DNA from 4 places in the Kitasatospora sp. NE20-6 genome. Region 1 is predicted to be linked to each of the others. Evidence: riboswitches for the same ligand, from Rfam matches in the RefSeq annotation. Region 1 holds a riboswitch; each other region holds the start of a gene.
The links. Region 1 has a riboswitch for cyclic di-AMP ahead of SNE206_RS28150 (NlpC/P60 family protein). Riboswitches for the same ligand answer to the same signal wherever they lie in the genome.
Positions count from the first base shown of each region.

Region 2: another riboswitch for cyclic di-AMP. It lies ahead of SNE206_RS17145 (transglycosylase family protein); the one in region 1 lies ahead of SNE206_RS28150 (NlpC/P60 family protein).
Region 3: another riboswitch for cyclic di-AMP. It lies ahead of SNE206_RS37030 (transglycosylase family protein); the one in region 1 lies ahead of SNE206_RS28150 (NlpC/P60 family protein).
Region 4: another riboswitch for cyclic di-AMP. It lies ahead of SNE206_RS25265 (M23 family metallopeptidase); the one in region 1 lies ahead of SNE206_RS28150 (NlpC/P60 family protein).

Region 1 is NZ_BPRL01000048.1:32,771-38,157, reverse strand. Features, by position in the region: gene SNE206_RS28160 (hypothetical protein) at 1-270, opposite strand, end outside; gene SNE206_RS28155 (NlpC/P60 family protein) at 381-1,448, opposite strand; gene SNE206_RS28150 (NlpC/P60 family protein) at 1,696-2,763, opposite strand; cyclic di-AMP (ydaO/yuaA leader) riboswitch at 2,774-2,958, opposite strand; gene SNE206_RS28145 (NlpC/P60 family protein) at 3,317-4,342, opposite strand; gene SNE206_RS28140 (NYN domain-containing protein) at 4,533-5,387, opposite strand, start outside.
Region 2 is NZ_BPRL01000019.1:162,630-168,016, forward strand. Features, by position in the region: gene SNE206_RS17130 (glycoside hydrolase family 13 protein) at 1-843, shown strand, start outside; gene SNE206_RS17135 (LacI family DNA-binding transcriptional regulator) at 845-1,888, shown strand; gene SNE206_RS17140 (hypothetical protein) at 2,057-2,257, opposite strand; gene SNE206_RS17145 (transglycosylase family protein) at 2,680-3,837, opposite strand; cyclic di-AMP (ydaO/yuaA leader) riboswitch at 3,845-4,030, opposite strand; gene SNE206_RS17150 (hypothetical protein) at 4,301-5,387, shown strand, end outside.
Region 3 is NZ_BPRL01000089.1:10,929-16,315, forward strand. Features, by position in the region: gene eno (phosphopyruvate hydratase) at 125-1,414, opposite strand; gene SNE206_RS37030 (transglycosylase family protein) at 1,620-2,483, opposite strand; cyclic di-AMP (ydaO/yuaA leader) riboswitch at 2,488-2,674, opposite strand; gene SNE206_RS37035 (cytochrome P450) at 2,866-4,143, opposite strand; gene SNE206_RS37040 (hypothetical protein) at 4,323-4,751, shown strand; gene SNE206_RS37045 (MazG family protein) at 4,709-5,387, opposite strand, start outside.
Region 4 is NZ_BPRL01000039.1:83,975-89,361, reverse strand. Features, by position in the region: gene SNE206_RS25285 (hypothetical protein) at 1-427, opposite strand, end outside; gene SNE206_RS25280 (sensor domain-containing protein) at 512-1,231, opposite strand; gene SNE206_RS25275 (GNAT family N-acetyltransferase) at 1,336-1,932, opposite strand; gene SNE206_RS25270 (hypothetical protein) at 2,013-2,903, shown strand; gene SNE206_RS25265 (M23 family metallopeptidase) at 2,914-3,690, opposite strand; cyclic di-AMP (ydaO/yuaA leader) riboswitch at 3,702-3,862, opposite strand; gene SNE206_RS25260 (YiaA/YiaB family inner membrane protein) at 4,086-4,376, shown strand; gene SNE206_RS25255 (tautomerase family protein) at 4,408-4,629, opposite strand; gene SNE206_RS25250 (hypothetical protein) at 4,804-4,989, shown strand; gene SNE206_RS25245 (PaaI family thioesterase) at 5,182-5,387, shown strand, end outside.

The sequences.
Region 1 (5,387 bases):
CGGCACGGCGGCCGCGCGGTCGGCCAGCCGGGCCTGGGCCGCCCGGGCGGCCGGGGCGGTACCGGCGAGCAGGGCCGTGCGGTCGGCCCGCAGCAGGGCCCGGGCGCGGGCGGCGAGCAGGTCGGTCACGCGCGGGGGCACCCCCGGCACCGGCGCGCCGGGCCGCCCGGGCGAGAGGGCCGTGCGGCGGGCGGCGGCGGAGGGGACGGTGGGTCCGGAGAGCTGGGCCAGCCCGCCGAGGGCCAGCAGCAGGGCGGTGCGGCGCGGCACGCGGCCGTCGCCGGACAGGACGGACCGGCCCGCCCCGAAGCGTCGGGGCAGGTCGGTGACCAGGGGTTCGGCGTCCCCGCCGGCCGGGCCGGGGTGCCGGTAGGCGCCGCTCAGACCCGCACCACCCCGCTGACGGGCATGGCCTTGACGCTCTCGTAGCGGACCCGGGCACCGGGGTACGGGGCGTGCACGACGACCCCGCCGCCGGCGTACATGCCGACGTGGTGCATGTCCTTGTAGAAGATCACCAGGTCTCCAGGTCGTGCCTCGGAGAGGCTCACTCGCCGCCCCGCGTACGCCTGTGCCTGCGAGGTGCGCGGCAGGCTCACTCCGGCCTGCCGCCAGCTCCAGTACATCAGACCGGAGCAGTCGAAGGTGCCGGGCCCGGTCGATCCGTAGACGTACGGGGAGCCGATCCGGGAGACCGCGGCGGCCAGGGCGGCCGCGGCCCGCTCGGAGGAGGGGGGCTGGTCGCCGAGGTCGATGCGGTCGGTGCCGCGGGCCGCCCGGCGGGCCGCGTCGCGGGCGTCGTCGGCGACGAGCCGGCCCCGCTCGCCGGCGGTGAGGCCGCCGAGGAGGCGCTGGGCGTCGCCGAGGCGCTGCCGGATCTGCTCCTTGCTGTCGGCGAGGGAGCGGCGGACGTCCTCCAGCTCGGCGAGCTTGCCGGTGGCCTCGGTCCGGCGCTGGTCGAGCCGGCGCCGTCGTTCGAGGACGTGGCGGAGGGTGTCGTTCTGCCGGGTGTTCGCCTGGTCGAGGGCGCGGGCGCGGGTCAGGTAGCCGTCGGGGTCGGATTCCAGCATCAGCCGGACGGCCGGGTCGATGCCGCCGTCCCGGTACTGCGCGGCGGCGGCGGTCGCGAGGTCGACGGTGAGGCGGTTGAGCTCGTCCTGTCCCCTGGCGACCTGCGCCTGGAGGGACGAGGCCTCGGCCTGCAGGCGCTTCTGCTGGTCGAGTGCGGCGTTGGCCTGCTCGCTGGCGTGCTCGGCCTCGTCGTACAGCCGGTCGACCCGGGTCCTGACGTCGGCGGTGTGCGCGGACGGGTCCGCGGGCACCTCGGGTGCGCCGTACGCGCTGCCGCCGACGGTGGCGCCGAGGGCGGTGGTGGCCGCGGCCGTGAGCACCAGGGCCCGGGCTAGGCCGTGGACGCCGGGCAGTTGGGGGCGGCGGTGCGCGGGCATGCGGCGGTGGCTCCGTTCCTGCGGCGGGACGCCGCCGCCGCCCGGGCCGGGCGGCCGTCCTCGCGGACGTCCGGGGGCAGACGTTAGCGAGTCCGACCGATCTAGTCCAAACCCCTCCATCACCGAATATTTGACCTCCAATCGGACATCAGCCCGGGTGCGGGCCCCGCCGGCCGCGCCGGACGGCCGCGGGCCCGGCCCCTCCGTCGTCGGAGGGACCGGGCCCGGGCGGGGTGCTGCGTGCGCGTCAGATCCGCACGATCGCCGAGATCGGCATCACGGTGGCGGAGGCGTACCGCACGTTGGCGCCGGTGTGCGGGGCGTGGATGATCTGGCCGCCGCCCACGTACATGCCGACGTGGTGCCGGTCGCCGTAGTAGACGATCAGGTCGCCGGGCTTGGCGTTGGCGATGTTGGTGCCGATGTTGGTGCCGGCCCCCGCCTGCGACTGCGAGGTGCGCGGGATGGAGACACCCGCCTGCCGGTAGGCCCACTGCATGAGGCCGGAGCAGTCGAAGTTGGCGGGCCCGGCGGCACCGTAGACGTACGCCACGCCGAGCTTGGTCTTGGCCGCGGCGACGGCGACGGCGGCGTGGGAGCCGGCCGGCAGGTCGACGGTGTCGAGGACCGGGCGCGCGGTGTCGCGGGAGGCGCGGTCGACGCTCGCCTTCGCGGCGGAGGCGGCCCTGGCCTCGACGGCGGCGAGCTCGTCGCGCTCCTTCTGGGTGAGGGAGTCGAGCAGGGCGGTGGCCTTGGCCAGCTTGCCCTGGATCTCCTCCTTCTTCGTCCTGAGCGAGCGGGTGGTGCTGTCGAGGTCCGCGAGCTTGTGCTCGGCCTCGGCCTTCTGGGCGTCGAGCTTGGCCTGCTCGGTCCTGAAGGACTTGAGGGTGTCGGCCTGGGTGGCGTTCATCCGGCTGACCGACCCGGCCTGGCTCAGGAACTGGTCGGGCTCGCTGGAGAGCATCAGCTGCACGGTGGGCGAGATGCCGCCGTCGCGGTACTGCTGGGCGGCGACCCCGGCGAGGCGGCCCTGCACCCCGCTCACCTGGGCCTGCTGACGGGCGACCTGGTCCTGCAGCTGGGTGACCTGCTTCTGCAGGGTCTGCTGCTTCTCGGCCGCCGCGTTGTACTGCTCGCTGGCGACCTCGGCCTGCTCGTTGAGCTGGTCGACCTGGGTCTTGACCTGGTCCTTGGTCGGCGCGGGGTCGGCGTGGGCACCGGTCTGGGAGGAGAGCGCGACCGCGGTGGCCGCGGCAGCGGTCAGGATCGAGGCACGCGTGCGGCCGACAGGCTTGGGACGACGATGGGACGCCACGAAGGCGGACTCCTTCTTCCTCACACCGCCTACCGGGTGAGCTGACGGGTTCGGGCCGGAAGCTGCCCTACGACGTCTCACCGCCCGCCCCTGCGGCCCGCGGACTCCCGCGGGCCGGCCGGCGCGGCCGGCCTGACGCCGATTCACCCCGGGGGAACGTGGTTCCCCGGCTCCGTTCGACAGCGCCCCCTCAGGGGCCTCCCCGTAGGCAGTTCACACTGCCCAGCTGCGTCGCGGACTCGGCGGCGACCACCGCCGTCACCCGGGTTGGGTGATCGACTCCGCGGCGGTCCGTGGGATGACCTTAGTAACCGATCCGTGATCCGTTCAAATCCTTGTCGGAAAAATCTCGGATCAACGACCGTTCCCATCGGTGAATACGACCGGTCCTGAACGGATTTCCATGGTCAGCTGATGGTTTCTCATCCGACGAGCAGGAAATCGGACGCCCGGACGTGGGGGAGATCACAGGAGGATCTCCGCCAGCCCGGGCGTGTCACGCGGCATCAGAAACGCCGCGGATGAGGCATATGTCCGATCTGCTACCGCGGGGTCAGACCCGGCGGATGGTCTTGATCGGCATGACGGTCGCCGACGCCACCTTCACCACGTCACCGGTGTGCGGGGCGTGCACCATCAGACCGTTGCCGATGTACATCGCCACGTGGTGCGCGTCCGAGTGGTAGATGATCAGGTCGCCGGGCTGCGCGTTGGCGATGTTGGTGCCGACGTTGACGCCCACGGTCGCCTGCGACTGCGAGGTGCGCGGCAGCGAGACGCCGGCCTTCGCGTACGCCCACACCATCAGGCCCGAGCAGTCGAAGGAGTTCGGGCCCGTGGCGCCCCACACGTACGGCACGCCGCGCTTGCTGAGGGCGGCGCTCACGGCCGCGGCCGCGTAGCCGGACGCCGGCGGCAGGTTGCTGATGTCGACGCGGTCGCCGGCGCGGGAGGCGCGGCCCGTGATGGACGCGCGCTCGGCGGCGGTCAGCGAGCTGAGCAGGCGCTGCGACTCGGAGAGCTTCTTCTGGACCTCGGCCTTGGCCTCGTTCAGCGTCTGGGTGGAGCGGTCCAGCTCGGCGAGGATGGCCGCGGCCTCCTGCTTCTGCTGGTCGAGCCGGCGCTGCTGCTCCTTCAGGCTCTTGAGCGTGGAGGCCTGGGTGTCGGTGGCCTGCTCGTTGCTCGACGCCTTGTCGAGGTAGTTGTCGGGGTCCGACGAGAGCATGAGCGCCACCGTCGGGTCGACGCCGCCGGTGCGGTACTGGTCGCCGGCGACCGCGGACAGCCCGGACGCGACCTCGGTCAGCTGCTGCTGACCGCGCGCGATCTGGTCCTGCAGCTGGTCGGCCTGCTTGCGGAGCTGCTCGCCCCGCTCCTTGGCTCCGTTGTACGTCTCGGACGCCTGCTCCTGCTCCTCGAGGAGCTTGTCGACCTGGACCTTGACCTCGTCCTTGGTGGGCTTTGCCGGGGCGGCGTGGGCGCTCGCCTGGGCGGAGAGGGCGACCGCGGTCGCGGCTGCAGCGGTGAGCACGGATACCCGCGCGCGGCTCGGCTGCTTGGGACGGCGGTGGGAGGCCAAGGGTCTAGCTCCTTCTTCCTGCTGGACTCACTCGATCGAGTGAGGTCCGGAAAATAGGTTTGACGCCAGACCCTAGTGAAGATCCGCCTCCGGCGCCACTCCCCTCCGCTGCGAAGTCGGCCCCCCGACCGGGATTTCACCAGCCCGACACAACCTCGCCACCACCGCTCCGACCTGGGCCGACGCCCCGTCAGGGCCGGGAGAGCCGGTTGAGCAGCAGAATCGACGCCACGGGGCGGGCCCCCGCCTTGCGCACGCCCTCCGCGACCTCGCGGTCCGTGGAGACCACCACCACCGGCCGCCCCTCCGGCTCGGCCCGCACCATCCGCCGGATCAGCTCGTCCGCGGTCTCCCCGGTACGGCTGAAGCGCACCCGGACCCCCCGCGGCGGCGCCATGATCACCGGCACGTCGAGGTCCTGCCCGTCGAAGACACAGGTCACCTCGGCGTGGGTGCGCTGCGCCAGCATGGCCAGCCCGCCCAGCAGCCGCAGCCGCTGCTGCTCCAGCGGCAGCGCGGGGTAGCCGGTCTTCGTGACGTTGTAGCCGTCCACCACCAGGTGCACCTGAGGAATCGCCAGCAGCTGGTCGAGCAGGGCCGGGTCGTCCTCGGCCAGACCCCGGCGGGCCACGTCGTGCGGGTTCGCCGAGGACGGCTCCACCGCGTCCACCAGGTCCGCCGGCCGCAGCTGGGCGACCGGCAGCGCCAGCTCCCGCTGCAGGCCCTGCGCCGACTGCAGCACCGTGTCGAGCAGCAGCCGCAGCCGCATGTCCTCCACGCTGCGGCCCTCGCGCGCCGAACGGCGGCCCGCCTCCGAGGCGGTCTCCAGCTCGGTGATGCGGTGCCGCAGCCGCCGGGCCTCGCCGTCCGCGGCACTGCGCTCCGCCGCGGACGCCGTCCGGACGCCGTCCAGCTCGGCCTGCACCTTGCGGGTCTCCGCCTGGGCCCGCCGGGTGTCGCTCTCCAGGGAGCGGACGCGCTTGCGCAGCGACTCGGCCTCCCGGCGCACGCCCTCCGACTCCGCGCGCTGGCGCTCCAGGTCGGC
Region 2 (5,387 bases), on a different contig from region 1:
TGGACGCCCACCGTGCAGCGCACCGCCAACTACGTCCGCCCGGACGAGCTGCACCAGGCGTTCAACTTCCAGTACCTCGGCACCTCCTGGGACTCCGCCGCGCTGCGCGAGGTCATCGACCTCTCGCTCGACTCGATGCGCCCGGTCGGCGCGCCCACCACGTGGGTGCTCTCCAACCACGACGTCACCCGGCACGCCACCCGCTTCGCCAACGAGCCGGGCCTGGGCACCCAGATCCGCACCGCCGGCGACCGCGAGCTCGGCCTGCGCCGCGCCCGCGCCGCCAGCCTGCTGATGCTCGCCCTGCCCGGCTCCGCGTACATCTACCAGGGCGAGGAGCTCGGCCTGCCGGACGTCACCGACCTGCCCGACGAGGTCCGCCAGGACCCGTCGTACTTCCGGGCGGCCGGCCAGGACGGCTTCCGCGACGGCTGCCGCGTGCCGATCCCGTGGTCGGGCACCGAGGCCCCGTACGGCTTCGGGCCCTCCGCCGGCGGGCCGTCGTGGCTGCCGCAGCCCGCCGAGTGGGCGCAGCTCAGCGTCGAGGCGCAGACCGGCGACCCCACCTCCACCCTGGAGCTCTACCGCTCCGCGCTGAGCGTGCGGCGCGCCCAGCCCGCGCTCGGCGCCGGCACCGAAGTGACCTGGCTGGAGGCCCCGGAGGGCGTTCTCGCCTTCCGCCGCGACAGCGCCGAGGGCTCGTTCGTGTGCACCGCCAACACCACCGGCGAGTCGGTCCGCATCCCGTCCCCGGGCCGTCTGCTGCTCGCCTCCGCCGAGGCCGGCCGCGAGGGCGGCGAGATTCTTCTGGCAGCCGACAGCACCGTATGGTGGGCGGTCTGACATGGTTGCAATAGGCTCTGGGATCGTGACTACAGCGCGACTCTCGGACATCGCAGCGCAGGCGGGGGTCAGCGAAGCCACCGTCAGCCGTGTACTCAACGGTAAGGCGGGTGTCTCCGCCGCCACCCGCCAGACCGTTCTGGCCGCACTCGACGTGCTCGGGTACGAGCGGCCCACCCGCCTGCGGCAGCGCAGCGCCGGGCTGATCGGCCTGATCACCCCGGAGCTCAGCAACCCGATCTTCCCGGCCCTGGCGCAGGTGATCGAACAGGTGCTCAGCCGGCACGGCTTCACGCCGGTCCTGTGCACCCAGACGCCCGGCGGCTCCACCGAGGACGAACTCGTGGAGATGCTGGTCGAACGCGGCGTGGCCGGCATCGTCTTCGTGTCCGGCCTGCACGCCGACACGACCGCCGACCACGACCGCTACAACAAGCTCATCGGCCGGCAGGTGCCGTTCGTGATGATCAACGGGTACAGCGAACGCATCGCCGCACCCTTCATCTCACCGGACGACCGGGCGGCCATGTGGATGGCCGTCCAGCACCTGGTGGAGCTCGGCCACACCACCATCGGCCTCGCGGTCGGGCAGAAGCGGTACGTGCCCGTGCTCCGCAAGATCGAGGGCTTCACCGCGGCCGTCCGGGAACTCCTCGGACGCACGCCCGAGGAGGCCGAGAGCTTCGTCCACCACACGCTGTTCAGCGTGGAGGGCGGACACGCCGCGGCCGGCGCGCTCCTCGACAAGGGCTGCACCGCCATCGTCTGCGGAAGCGACATGATGGCGCTCGGTGCGATCCGGGCCGCCCGGCAGCGCGGGCTCTCCGTGCCGCAGGACGTCTCGGTCGTCGGGTTCGACGACTCGCCGCTGATAGCGTTCACCGAGCCGCCGCTGACGACGATCCGGCAGCCGGTGGAGGCCATGGCCACCGCCGCGGTCGACGCCCTCCTGGAGGAGGTCGGCGGAAACCCGCCGCAGCGCGCCGAGTTCATGTTCCAGCCGGAGCTCGTCATGCGCGGCTCCACGGCGGCCGGCGGCCGCTGACCCGCACCGGGCGAGGCAGGCACGGCAGGCACGACAGATACACCAGGTACGGCAGGTACACCAGGCACGGCAACGCCGATGGCCCCGGAGAGCGGTCTCTCCGGGGCCGTCGGCGTTGCCGTGCGGTGCGGGGCCGTGCAGGGCCCGTACGGGCCGCTCGGCCCCCGCTCAGCCCTCCTCCGCCCCCCGCTGCGGCCGGGCGGTGCGGTGCGCGTCGGCGGGGTTCCCGGTCCGGGCCTCGGTGCGCCGTCCGCGCGCCAGGTAGTCACGGACGATCAGCTCGACGGCGTCCTGCGGGTTGCCGGTGCCGGACAGCAACATCACCTCGATCGCCAGATCGGCGTCCAGGGTGACGGTGACCTTCGCCATGGCGGTGCTCCTCAACTCCGGGGAGCAGCAGCCTAGGGGCTCCGGAGGGCGGGGTCGCCGGTTCTGCCGGAGCCCGGAGTCCGGAGATCGGAGTCCGGAGTCCGAGGGTTGGGGGCCGATGGTCGATGGCCGCAGTCCGGCCGTCGGATGCCGGGTGTGCGGCACCGGCGGAGGAAGGCGCCCGGAGGCAGGTGCCCCGGGCAGGTGCCCCCGGGGAAGGCGCGGAGTCGGGTGCGGTCCCGGGCGGGCGGGCCTCCCTGCCCACCCGCCGGGGCCGCACCCGGGCGTGCCCGACGGGCCCGGCCCGGCAGATCGGCCGGGCCGGGCCCGTCGGCGCGCCGAAGCCGCCCCGCCGGTCCACCCCTCTGTGCCAGGAGCGGGCCGGCCGGACGGCGGTCGGGAACCGGCGGTCTGCCGTGAGGTCAGATCCGGCCGGCGAAGTCCGGCGCCCAGTTGGCGACGGTCTGGGTGCGGACGCCCGCGCTCGGGTTGGCCGCCTCGACGTACTTGCCGTCGCCGACGTACATGCCGACGTGGTAGACACCGGAGTTGGCGCCGTTGTTGGACCAGAACAGCAGGTCGCCCGGCTGCAGGTTGTCCAGCGAGACGCGGGTGGAGAAGTCGGCCTGGTCGGCGGCGACGCGCGGGATCGCGATGCCGGCGGCCTTGAAGGCGGCCTGGGTCAGGCCGGAGCAGTCCCAGCCGCCGTTGCCGGTGCCGCCGTAGATGTAGGCCTGGCCGACCTTGGAGAGGGCGAAGTCGACTGCGGCGGCCTTGGAGCCGGTGGCGGCCTTGGCCGGGGCGGCCGTGGTCGCGGCGGCGGTGGTGGCCGTGGTGGTGGTCGCGGTCTTCGCGGGGGCCGGGGTCTGCGCGGTGGCCGAGGTGCCCAGCGACAGCTTCTGGCCCGGGTAGATCGAGTGCGGGCCCTGGGTCAGGACCGACTTGTTGATCTCGTAGAGCTTCTGCCAGCCGCCCTGCACGTGGTTGTGGTCGGCGATGGTGGAGAGCCAGTCGCCGGCCTTCACGGTGTAGGTGGCGCCGGTGCGGTGGCCCCAGGACTGCTTGCCCTGCCAGGACGTGCCGCCCTGCGAGGTGCCGGAGGCGGTCGACCCGGTGCCGGTGCTCGGGGCCGTGGTGGCCGGGGCGCTCGGCGCGGTGGTGGCCGGGGTGCTCGGCGCGGTGGTGGCGGAGCCACCGGTGCTGATCTCGGGGGCGGGGCCGCCCTTGGTCAGACCGGCCTGGACGGAGCAGACGGGCCAGGCGCCGGGGCCCTGGACGGCCAGCACCTTCTCGGCCGTGGCGATCTGCTGGTCCTTGGTGGCGAGGTCGGCGCGGGACGCGTACGAGGTGCCGCCGAAGGCGGCCCAGGTGCTGTTGGTGAACTGCAGGCCGCCGTAGAAGCCGTTGCCGGTGTTGATGTGCCAGTCGCCGGAGGACTCGCACTGGGCGACCTTGTCCCAGGTGGCGACCGAGGCGGCGGAGGCGGTGCCGGCGGTGAGGCACGGGATCGAGAGGCCGATGCCGACGACGCCGGTGGTGGCGAGGATGCGGCGGCTGCGCTTGGAGTTGATGGACAGCATGAAGGAGCGTTCCTCTCCCACGCCTGCGAGGTGAGCTGTCGGATTCGGGCTGGAGTTGCCCGGCCGCACGTGCGGACACGTCGAAATGACGTTTCTGCGCGTGCGGCTTCACCCCAAGCCGGGGAACGGCGCTGGACCGTTCCCTGGCGACTTACCTGGTTCCCCCGCCCCTGCCGAAGTGCGTTTCGCTTTGCCAGTCGGACCGCCGGCAGGACTCGGCGTTCGGGCCAACTGGGTCCGTGTGACCACGAACGTGGGAGGACATTAGGCAGAGATAAGTTCAAACTGCAAACATGTGTGAGCCCGATCACAGTGGATCTTGTATGAATTCATGATCGATTATTCGGCGCCGTTCCGGTCGCCTTCGGCCGCTTTCGCGCAAACCCGTTGAGCCGAAACGGGCTTGTTTATGCTTCAGGCGTCGGGGCCCCGGGCGGCGGCCCGGGGAGGGGTTTCACCGATCATGGAACGCGACGAGGACATGCCGGCGGCGCCGGGGAAGCCCGTCTCCCACCGCCGGGTCGGCCGTCGGCGGATGCTCGGCTGGACGGCGGTCTCCGTCGCCGCGGCAGCCGTCGGCGGCGGCGCACTGCTGCGCCGCCCGGCGGCCGGCGAGGCCGGCCCTGTGGCCCGCACGGTGGCCCCCTCCGGTGCCACCCAGGCGGCCGTGGCCGGGCATTCGCACGGCGCGCCGCCCCCGGAGAGCCCGACGCCCTCCCCGCTCGACCTGACGGGCCGCCGGTGGTCCGACGCGGGCGGCTGGGGCGGAACCGTGCCGGGCCCGCGGACGGCGGTGCGCATCGCCGACCGCGTGCTGCTGGACACCGACGCCACCGTGGCCTCGCTGCTCGTCGAGCCGGGCGGCTCGCTGGTCTTCGCGCCCGGCAGCAGCGTGACGCTGGCGTCCGCCGGCAACGTCGAGGTCCGCGGCACCCTCGCCCTGGTGCCGGACGACGGGGCGGTGCACGCCCTGCGCTTCCCGTCGGTCGGTGAACGAACCTTCGTCGGGGGCGGCATGGGGGTGGTCGGCACGGACACCGGCCTGTGGGTCACCGGCGCCGGGCGCCTGCGCCTGGACGGTGCCGCCAAGACCGCGTGGGTGCGCGCCGCCCGTCCGCTGAAGGCCGGCGACACCGCCCTGGAGCTCGCCGCCGTGCCCGCCGGATGGCGCGCGGGCGACGAGCTCGCCGTCGCCCCGACGGGCCCCCCGTCCGAGGACGGCTTCTCCACCCGGTACGATCTGTGCACGATCCGACGGGTCGACGGCCGCACCGTCACCCTCGCGGAACCGCTGGCGCACGCCCACCCCAGGGTCGCCGTGGGCGGTGGCGTGACGGCCGGCGCCGAGGTGCTCAACCTGACGCGCAGCGTACGGATCGAAGGCACCGCCAAGGGCCGCGCGCACGTCCACCTCACGAGCTCCCGGCAGGCCGAGATCCGGCACGCCGCCCTGCGCTGGCTCGGCCCGCGCCGCGCGGGCAAGGAGCGCTGGAACGGCGAGCCCGTCACCGAGCCCGTGCTCGGACGCTACGGCCTGCACTTCCACATGC
Region 3 (5,387 bases), on a different contig from region 1:
ACCCCTCCTGCTCGCACCGGTGCCCCGGCTCCACCCTACGGGGTGGGAGCCGGGGCACCGGTCCTGCGGCTGTGTGTCAGCGGCGGTTGTCAGCAGCGGCCGTCAGGCCCCGTGCCTGCCGCGCTCACTGGTCCGCGGGGCGGAACCGCGGGAACGCGCCGCGGCCGGCGTACTGCGCGGCGTCGTCGAGGATCTCCTCGATGCGCAGCAGCTGGTTGTACTTGGCGACGCGCTCGGAGCGGGCCGGGGCGCCGGTCTTGATCTGGCCGCAGTTGGTGGCGACGGCGAGGTCGGCGATGGTGACGTCCTCGGTCTCGCCGGAGCGGTGCGACATCATGCAGCGGTAGCCGTTGCGCTGGGCGAGCTCGACGGCGTCCAGGGTCTCGGTGAGCGAGCCGATCTGGTTGACCTTCACCAGCAGCGCGTTGGCGGTGCCGGACTCGATGCCACGGGCCAGACGGGCCGGGTTGGTGACGAACAGGTCGTCGCCGACCAGCTGCACCTTGTCGCCCAGCTTGTCGGTCATGGCCTTCCAGCCGTCCCAGTCGGACTCGTCCAGCGGGTCCTCGATGGAGACGAGCGGGTACGCGGCGACGAGCTCGGCGTAGTAGTCGATGAGCTCGGCGGAGGAGATCGCCTTGCCCTCGAAGGTGTAGGCGCCGTCGTTGTGGAACTCGGAGGCGGCGACGTCCAGGGCGAGCGCGACGTCCTTGCCCGGGGTGTAGCCGGCCTTCTTGATGGCCTCGACGATGAGGTCGAGCGCCTCACGGTTGGAGTCGAGGTTCGGCGCGAAGCCGCCCTCGTCGCCCAGACCGGTGGAGAGGCCGCGCTCCTTCAGCACGCCCTTGAGCGTGTGGTAGACCTCGACGCCCCAGCGGACGGCCTCGGAGAAGGACTCCGCGCCGATCGGAGCGATCATGAACTCCTGGATGTCGACGTTGGAGTCCGCGTGCGAACCGCCGTTGAGGATGTTCATCATCGGCACGGGCAGGACGTGCGCGTTCGGGCCGCCGAGGTAGCGGAACAGCGGCAGGTCGCTGGCCTCGGAGGCCGCGTGCGCGACGGCGAGGGAGACGCCGAGGATGGCGTTGGCGCCGAGCGAGGACTTGTCCGGGGTGGCGTCCAGGTCGAGCATGGCCTGGTCGATCAGGCGCTGCTCGGTGGCGTCGTAGCCGACGAGCTCCGGGCCGATCTGCTCGATGACGGCCAGGACGGCCTTCTCCACGCCCTTGCCGAAGTAGCGGTTCTTGTCACCGTCGCGCAGTTCCAGGGCCTCGAAGGCACCGGTGGAGGCGCCGGACGGGACGGCGGCACGGCCCGTGCTGCCGTCGTCGAGACCCACCTCGACCTCGACGGTGGGGTTGCCGCGAGAGTCGAGGATCTCACGGGCTACGACGACATCAATGGACGGCACGAAGCATCTCCTAGCGGAAGCGGATGTGGGTCGTTACGACCCGAGCCTAACGGCACGGCGCCCCAGGGCCATGCCGGGCATGGCCCTGTCTCACCGTGTGACCGGGCTACTCGCCGGTAGTTCACCTGGAGGACCACGCACCGGACCGCCCCGCCCCCGGGTGGCGGCCCCGGGGGCGGACGGTCGCCGGCGCGGTGCCGGTCAGTCAGTCGAGCTGCAGCAGCTGGCCCGGCACGATCAGGTCCGGGTCCTCGCCGACGACCGGGCGGTTGCTCGCGTACAGCTGCTCCCAGCCGCCGGCCAGGCCGCGGGCGGCGGCGATGCCCGACAGGCAGTCACCGGGCTGCACGGTGTACGCCTCGCGGCCGATCGCGGGCACCGGCACCGCCTGCAGCGTGCGCCCGGCCCCGCCGTCCGCGCCCTCGTCCGCGCCCTCGCCCGCCGCCTCGCCCGACCCGGTGCCGGCCGGTTCGGCGGGGGCGGGTTCGGTGTCGGCCGGTTCGGCGGAGGCGGGCGGCACGTGGCGCTCGAAGATGTCGCGGTGCGCCGTCCAGTACCAGCCGCCGTCCTTCTGGTACCAGTACACGCTGCCGCCCGCGTCCCAGCCGCCGTGGCCGGGGAAGACCGGCGCACCGCCGGAGCGGGTCGCCGCGGCCGGCGCCGCGGCCGGCGCGGGCGCCGCGGAGCCCCCGCCACGGGTCAGGCCTGCCCGTTTGGAGCAGACGGGCCAGGCGCCGGGCCCCTGTGAGGCGAGCACCTTCTCGGCGACGGCGATCTGTTCGGTCTTGCTCGCCTGGTGCGCGTAGGCGGCGTACCGGGCGCCGCCGAAGCCCTTCCAGGTGCGGGCGGTGAACTGCAGTCCGCCGTAGAAGCCGTTGCCGGTGTTGATCCGCCAGTTCCCGCCGCTCTCGCACTGGGCGACCTTGTCCCAGACGGAGACGGGCGCGGCGTGCGCGGCGGCCGCGGTGAGCAGCGGCATGGCGAGGCCGACGCCGGTGACGCCCGCGACGGCGACCGCCTTCTCGGCGGACGTCCGACGACGGTGACGGCCAGGTCCGGTGAAGATCATGGGTTGTCCCTCTCCGAACGCCTGCGAGGTGAGCTGTCGGGTTCGGACCGGGAGGCTGGCCCGGCCGCGGCCGCAGGAGGGGACCTGCTGACGCGGCTTCACCCCTAGCCGTGGGGGACGGCGACGTACGTGGTTCCCCCGCCCCTGTCCTTGTCTCGGTCGGTCGTCCCGGGGTGCGGCGGACAGGATTCGGCGTTGTCGCGCCCGGGGCCCGCTGGCGCGGGCTGTCCGGAGAGTAGGCAGATGTGATGACCGATCACAAGCTCATATCGGCGTTATCACGTAAGAATTACGACGCACTGCTCATCGGACACGAACAAAGCCGTTTTGTCCTGATTCGCCCGTGTTCACCCGGACGCCACGCCCACGGGTCGACACACCGTCAGCCCGCGTCCCGCCCCGCCTCCGGGGTGAAGGAGACGGGCAGCTCGCGCAGACCCCGCATGATCAGGCCGCCGCGCCAGCGCAGGTCCGCCGGATCCGCGGCCAGGGCGAGGTCCGGCAGCCGGGTGAGCAGCGTCGCGAGGGCGGCCCGGCCCTCCAGCCGGGCGAGCGGCGCACCGATGCAGTAGTGGATGCCGTGCCCGAAGCCCAGGTGCGGGTTGTCCGTCCGGGCGAGGTCGAGGGTGTTCTCGTCGGCGAAGCGCGCCGGGTCGCGGTCGGCGGCGGCCAGCACCACCAGCACCGGGTCGCCCTCCGGGATCGCCGTCCCGCCGATCTCCAGGGGGCGGGTCGCGAACCGCCAGGTGGCGAGTTCCACCGGACCGTCGTAGCGCAGCAGTTCCTCGATGCCGGTCTCCAGCAGGCCGCTCTCGCCGCGCTCCACCGACGCCTGCAGCAGGGCCCGCTGGCCGGGGTTGCGCAGCAGCGCGTACAGGCCGTTGCCGATGAGGTTGACGGTGGTCTCGAAGCCCGCGAACAGCAGGATGAAGGCCATCGCGGCGGCCTCGTTCTCGGTGAGGTGCTCGCCGTGGTCGCTGGCGCGGATCAGGCCGGAGATCAGGTCGTCGCCGAGGTCCGCGCGCTTGCGGTGGATGAGGTCCGCCAGGTAGGTGCGGATCCGCTTCACGGCACGCCCGACACCGCCGCGCTGCGGCGCGCGCTGCCCCGGCTTCGTGTGGCGGAGCATCATGCCCGCCCAGTCGCAGAAGTCGTCCTGGTCCTCGGCGGGCACCCCGAGGAGGTCGCAGATCGCGTAGATGGGCAGCGGGAAGGCGAACTCGTGGATGAGGTCGGCCGTGCCGCGGGCGGCGAAACCGTCGATCAGCCGGTCGGTGAGCTGCTGCACCCGCGGCTCGAAGGCGGCGATCCGGCGCGGCGTGAACGCCTTCGACACGAGCCGGCGCAGCCGGGTGTGGTCCGGCGGGTCGATGTTCAGCAGATGCGTCATCAGGTCGGCCTGCCGCTCCCCCGGGATGCCGACCCGGCCGCTGCGGTGGGCCTGCGCGCTGTGGTGCCCGGGGTTCTTGGAGAGCCTGCCGTCGGCCAGCGCCTGCCGCGCGTCGGCGTACCGGGTGACCAGCCACGCGTCGACGCCGCTGGGCAGCGTGGTGCGGTGCACGGGCGCGTGTTCGCGCAGCCAGGCGTACGCGGGGTAGGGGTCTGCGGCGAACTCCCACGTGAAGAGTTCGGGCCGGTCGGGCCGGTGTGTGTCGGGCATGTCCCCGACCGTATCCGCTGCCGTCCGGCGAGCCGGTCGGCCCCGGGAGGCGTGAGCCTGGTCACCTGGGGGGTAATTCCTGTTGCGGAGGGTCTCGGCGTGCCTACGATCCTCCGAAAACCGTAGGAGACGGCTGTGCGGGCCGTCCACGGGGTGTCGCTCTGGGAGAGGAGCAGGCCATGCGAGTAGCCGGGGCAGTGGTGGTCATCGCGGTACTCCGCGGCGGGGACGGCGGGGGCCTCGCCCGCCGCTTCGCCGCGGCGGGTGCCGCGGGCCTGCTGATCGCCGATCTGCGCCCCGGAGTGGCGGAGGACCTCGCCACCGAGCTCGACCGCCCCGGCTGCCCCGTCGTCGGCGTCAGCGGCGACGCCCACCAGCCGAGCGACATCGCCGCGCTGGTCGCCACCGCCGCCAAGCACCTCGGCCCGATCGGCCTCTTCGCCGTGGCCGGCCCGGACGGCGAGCGGATCGTCGCCCTCGACGACCTGCCGGACCACCTCGACCCGCTGGCCGAGCTCCTCGCCCTGGTCGGCGAGGCGATCATCGAGGTCGTGCCGCCGCAGCGTCAGCCGGTGAGCCCCTCGGCGGCCCGCACCGCCGTCCGGTAGCGGCGCGCGGCCCCGCGCAGCGCGGCGTCCACGTCGACCCCGGCGTCGTACGCGCGCTGCGCGACGGCCAGCAGGAGCTCTCCGGCCGACTCGGCGGTCAGCCCGTCGGGCAGCGCGTACGCCGCGTCGGGCACCGCCGTGAAACCGGCCCGGCGCACCCGGGAGACGAGCTTCGCCGCGTAGGCGAGGGCGGGCAGGCCGCCGGGCACGCCGTCCAGCACGGACTCGCGCTGCTTCTCGGCGGCCTTCAGCTGCTCCCAGTTCGCCTCGACCTGCGCGGACCCGCTCGCCTCGACGTCGCCGAAGACGTGCGGGTGGCGGTACATCAGCTTCTCGACGATGTCACCGGCCACGTCGTCGATCGAGAACGGGTCGTCCGGGTGCTCCTCGGCGATCCGGGAGTGGAAGAAGACCTGGAGGAGCACGTCGCCGAGCTCCTCGCGGAGCGTGCCGCGGTCGCCCTCCTCGATCGCCTCGACCAGCTCGTACGCCTCCTCCACGAGGTACTTCACCAGCGTCTCGTGGGTCTGCTCGGCGTCCCACGGGCAGCCGCCGGGCGAGCGCAGCGTGTCCATCACCGAGGCGAGGTCCAGCAGCCGGGCCCCCGGCAGGTCGTACGAGCCGGGCAGCAGCTCG
Region 4 (5,387 bases), on a different contig from region 1:
GCAGGTACGAGCTGAGGGTGAGGGCGAACACCCCGTCGGCGAACGGCAGCTGCGGCAGGGCCGCGGCGACGTACCGCTCCGGGTGGGCGGTGCGGTCGGCGGCGAAGAGCGTCCGGGCCCGGTCCCAGCTGCGCAGGTACTTCTCGGGGTGCAGCTGCGGGCGGGCCGGGTAGAGCCGCGGGCTGGTGCGCATCGCCTCGGCCATGACGTCGCGGCCGGTGCGGGCGAGGGCCAGCAGGTCGGCCGGCGGCAGCGCGTAGAGCGGGTCGGCGGCGACGACCTCGCAGCCCAGGGCGCGGGCCTCGGCGGCGAGCGCGGCGGCGCCGCCCGGGCAGTCCAGCACGGGGCCGGGCAGGCTGTGCAGGGCGGCGCGGGTGAGACCGAAGAAGCCGCAGTACTCGTCGAGGGGGCGGGACGTCACCAGCACGGCGGGCTCCCTCGGCGGGCGGCGGGGGTACCGGCCCATCGGACCACGGGCCGCGGGGGTGCGCATCCGCGGCCCGGCCGGGGTTCAGCGGGCGGCGAGCAGGCCGCGGGCGGCGGCCCGCTGCACCGCGGTGAGCCCGCGGACCAGTACGGGGGTGAGCAGGACCAGCAGCAGGCCCACGGCGGAGAGCGCCGCGATCTGGGCGGGCGAGGTGACGTAGTACCGGTGGTGGCCGCTGCCGTTGGTGTAGTCGTAGAGCTGGTAGCCCGGCCAGTCGGTGTAGCGGGCGAAGACCCAGTGGTAGAGCGGGTAGAGGGCGACCACCCAGCCGGTGACCAGGAAGGTCAGGGTGACGGTGAAGGTCAGCACCGCCCACGGGAACATGAGCACCTGGTGCAGGGCGGCCCGCCAGCCGGCGCCGTCCGCGAGGCGGGCGGTGATCCCGCCCCACACGCCCCGCCGGGTCGGCCGGACGGGCTCCGGGGCCGCGAGCGGGGTGCCCAGCAGGACGCGGACGCGGTGGAGCTCGAAGGCGCCGAGGCCGCGCGCGACGATCGTCAGCAGGGCGAGGAGCGGCAGTCCGGTGACGGTGGGCAGCAGGCCGGTGCCGACGGAGAAGAGCGTCACCGTGAGGACGAACCCGGCGATCGCGAGCGGCAGCGAGCTGAGCGCGAAGCCGATCTCCCGGTAGGTCACGGCGGAGAACGGTGCCCGCAGGAACCCGGGCCGGCGCGGGGTGTCCGTCGGGTCGGCGGCGTGGACGGACACCGGCCGGGCGGCGGCGGGCAGTGGCTGGGCGGTCATGGCGAGGTCCCCTCGGTGGTGTCGCGGTGTGACGACGTCCACGGTGCCGGAGCCGGCGGCCGGGGGTAATCCGGCCTGCTGCCCGGTCCGGGGTGGGGCTCTCCCTACCCCCGTGCTGCGGACGGCCGCCCCCACTCGTCCTCCAGCAGGGAGAACAGCAGCGAGTCGTGCCAGGCCCCGCGCAGGTGGAGGTCGTGGCGGATGCGCCCCTCGGGCCGGAACCCCGCCCGGGTGAGCACCCGCACGGAGGCGGTGTTGGCGGGGTCGACGCGGGCGGCGAGCCGGTGCAGACCGAGCGTGCCGAAGGCGAACCCGCACAGCAGCGCGGTGATCTCGCCCGCGTAGCCGTTGCCCCAGGTGTCGCGGCGCAGCGCGTAGCCGAGGGAGGCGGCACGGTCGCCTTCGAGGCCGAGGACGGCGTTGCCGACGGGCGCCGGGTCGTGGCCGTCGGCACGGAGGGTGACGGCCAGGCGGTAGGCGGTGCGCGGTTCCTGCCGGGCCTCGTCGAGGTAGAGCTCGATCTGGTCGGCGCACTCCTCCTCGTCCTGCGACTCGAAGGGCAGGTACCGGGCGGTCTCCGGGTCGCCGAACACCGCGTGGAGGGCGGCGACGTCGTCCGGGGCGAGGCGGAACTCGCGGACGGCGAGGCGGGGGCCCTCCAGGTGGACCGGGTGCACCGTGCGGACGGGGGCCGGGGTCATGGCGGCCGACCCTACCCTGCGGGCGGCCGACAGGGCGGCCGGGCCGCGCGGCAGGGGGCGCACCGGCTACCGTACGGGGCGTGGACGACGAAGACCTGCAGCTCATCCCCCGTACCCGCACCGAGGAGCTGCTCGCCTGGGCGGAGGCCGAGGGCCTGCCCCCGGTGCCGGAGGAGGCCGTACGGGCGGTGCTGACGCTGCTCGAACTGGGTGGCGCGCCGCTGCACGACGGCTGGCCCGAGCTGGGGTCGGCGGTGGTGGAGCAGCTGCTGCACGAGCGGCTCCACCTGTACGTGCAGCCCTGGGCCGGGCCGGAGGCGTACGGGGCGGCGGTGCGGCTGCTCATCGACCGCCAGCGGGCTGCGCGGCGGCTCAACGCGAAGCGGTGGGAGCGCCTGCACGCCGAGGCGGAGTGGCAGGGCGAGCTGCTGGGCACGCTGCTGCGCCGGCCGCAGCTGCTCACCTGGCCGCGGCTGTACACCCTGCTGCTGCAGGCCGACGGGGTGGAGACCGGCGACGTCGACGCGGTGCGGGACTGGCTGGACGCGTTCCGCGCGCTGGCGCCGGAGGAGCGCGTCGCGGCGTACGCGGCCCTGGTGGACGCCGGCACGCTGGACGCCATGGAGGACGCGGACGGCGGGCTCGGCTGGGGGCCGGCGCACCTGCTGGCGATCGGCATGGCCACGGACGGCGCGCGGCGGCTGCTGGAGTACGGGCTGATGCGGCGCAGCTACCGCAATCTGGCCGGGCTGACCGCGCTGGGCGAGCCGATGCCGCCCGAGCTGTCGGGCGGGTTCGAGGAGTTCGAGCAGGTGGCGGAGGACGGCGCGCTGTGGCTGTGCGGCGACTGGACGCTGCCGGGCCTGCCGGAGCTGCTGCTGTGGGAGTACCCGGACCTGGCGCCGGAGCCGGGCACGGCCGAGCTGCAGGCCTACGCGGACGCCGCCCGGGACGAGCCGGGCGGCGTGTAGGCGGGGGCCGTTACGGCTGGACGCCGTGCGAGCGGAGCCAGCCGAGCGGGTCGACCGGTGCGCCGCCGCCGGGCCGTACCTCCAGGTGGAGCCTGGCGGTGGTGACGGTGCCGGTGGCGCCGACCGCGCCGAGGACGGCGCCGCGCTCGGCGCGGCCGTCGGTGGCGGCGAGGCGGGAGAGGTGGCAGTACCAGATCTCGGTGCCGTCGGGCAGGGTCTGGACGACGCGGTAGCCGTACGAGCCGGCCCAGCCGGCGGAGGTGACGGTGCCGGCCGCGACGGCGGTGACCGGGGTGCCGGCGGGGGCCTCGAAGTCGAGGCCGGTGTACAGGTGGGCCCAGGTGCTGGACTGGCCGTACGGCGTGCCGAGGGTGTAGCCGGTGGTGGGCAGCGCGAGCGCGGCGTCGTCGACGGCGGCCTGGGCGGCGCGGCGGGCCTCGGCCTCCTGCGCGGCGGCGAGCCGGGCGGCCTCGTCGGCGGCGGTGCGGCGGTTGTCGGCCTGCTGCTGGATGCGGGCGGCGAGGGCGAGACCGGGATCGGCGGCGGTGTCGGCGGCCTCGTCGGGCGCGGACACGGCGGGTTCGGCCGCGGCGGCGGGGCCTGCGGCGGCGGCGGTCAGGCCTGCGGCGCCGAAGGTGGCGGCCATGGTGGCCGTGACGCCGAACAGCGGGCTGGTGCCCCTGGTCTGACGGGGCATCCGGTGGCGGGCCTGGTCGGCCTGCTCACGCGGGTGGTCGAGGAGCTGGGTGGCTGCGGCGGTGGGCTCCGCCGAGTGCGTCGACGCCACGGAGGCGCACTCCTTTCCTTCCCTCTCGCCGACCGGGTTAGCTGACGGGTTCGGAGCAGGAAGGTCTCCTACGGCTGGGCCTGGGCCCGGCCGATTCACCCCAAGGAACGTGGTTCCCCGGCTCCCGGGCCCACCGGCGAAGGCAGACCGCGGGATTGAGCGACACGCGCACGGTGCCGAGTCGGTACGGCGTTGCCGACCGCGCTGCGTTATCAAACGTTAATGCTATGCCTGCCTTGATTCCAAGCGCCTGAGCCGGTTGATTCGTTCGGTCTACGCGAGGAATGGGCGATTTGCGATGGTTTGCCAGGGGGCCGGTCACGGAGGGTGAACGAGCTGCGAAGCTGAGTACCCGTACTCATGCCGGTCGGGCCCGCCTCCGGGACGCTGCCGTCATGAGCGCACCGATCCAGTCCCGCACCACGGCCGCCTACTACGCGCAGGCCGTCCTCTCGTTCGCCCTCGCGACGGCCGCCCTCGCGATCGGGATCGCCTACCTGCCGGTCGACGCGTGGATGCGCGCCTTCCTGGCCGTCGCCCTGCTGTACGTGATCACCTCGGCGTTCACGCTGGCGAAGGTCGTCCGCGACCGCCAGGACGCCGGCGCGATCACCTCCCGGGTCGACCAGGCCCGGCTCGACCGGCTGCTGGCCGAGCACGACCCGTTCAAGGTCGACGGCATCTGAGCCGACGGGCACCCCGCCGGGCCGACCGCGCTCAGTCCGCGGCACCACCGGGGCCGGCGGCCGTCCGGGCCCGGGCGGCGAGGGTCTCACCGCCGATCGCCCAGTTCTCGGCGGGCACCTCCTCGATGGCCACCCAGATCTTGTCCGCGGCCAGGCCGGTGGCCCGGGCGTAGGCGTCGGTGAGGGCGCGGGCGATCTCGGCGCGCTGCTCCTCGGTGCGGCCGGCCAGCTGCTTGACGGTGATGAAGGGCACGGGGTCTCCCGGTTCGGCGGTGCGGCCGGTCCACCGGCCGGGCGCACGGTACCGCAGGGCCCGCCGGCACCCCGCGGACGGCGGCGGACGGCGGCGGACGGCGGCGGACGGGCCGCCCGCACGCCGGCGGGGGCCGGGCCGTGACCCCCTGCCGCGCCGCGCGTTGTGCAGGGCATGAAGAAGCGCAGCATGCTCGCCTTTGCCTCCCTCGCCGTCGGCGTCGTCGCCTCGCTGACCGCACCCAGCGCCCACGCGGACGGGCAGCAGCACCGCATCGGCGACGCCAGGGCCGTGACCGGCAGCGAACTGCCCGACACCGGTGCCGACGACCGGGCGGACGGCGACGCCGACCTCGTCTGACTCCTTCCCGCGGGCGCCCACGCCCGCCCCGGGGCCCGTACGCCCCCGGCACCGAGGCCCGCGCCGCCGCGCGGGCCTCGGTGCTTTCCTGCGCCGGGGCGCCCCGCCGGCCGGGGCGAGGGTTGACGCCGGGCCGGTCGCCGACGGAGGGTTCAGGGAGCCCCGCCCGCACCCGCGCACCTGGACCGCCGCATGGAAACGCTCACCGACCGGCTCCGCAGCAACCTCACCGGTCAGCCGCTGCTGGCGACCCTCGGCGTCGAGATCGTCGAGCTGGCCCGCGGCCGGGTGGTGCTCGACCTGCCCGTCCGCCCCGGGGTGACCCAGCAGAACGGGTTCGTCCACGCGGGCGCGATCTCCACCCTGGCGGACGCGGCGGCCGGTGCGGCCGCGCTCTC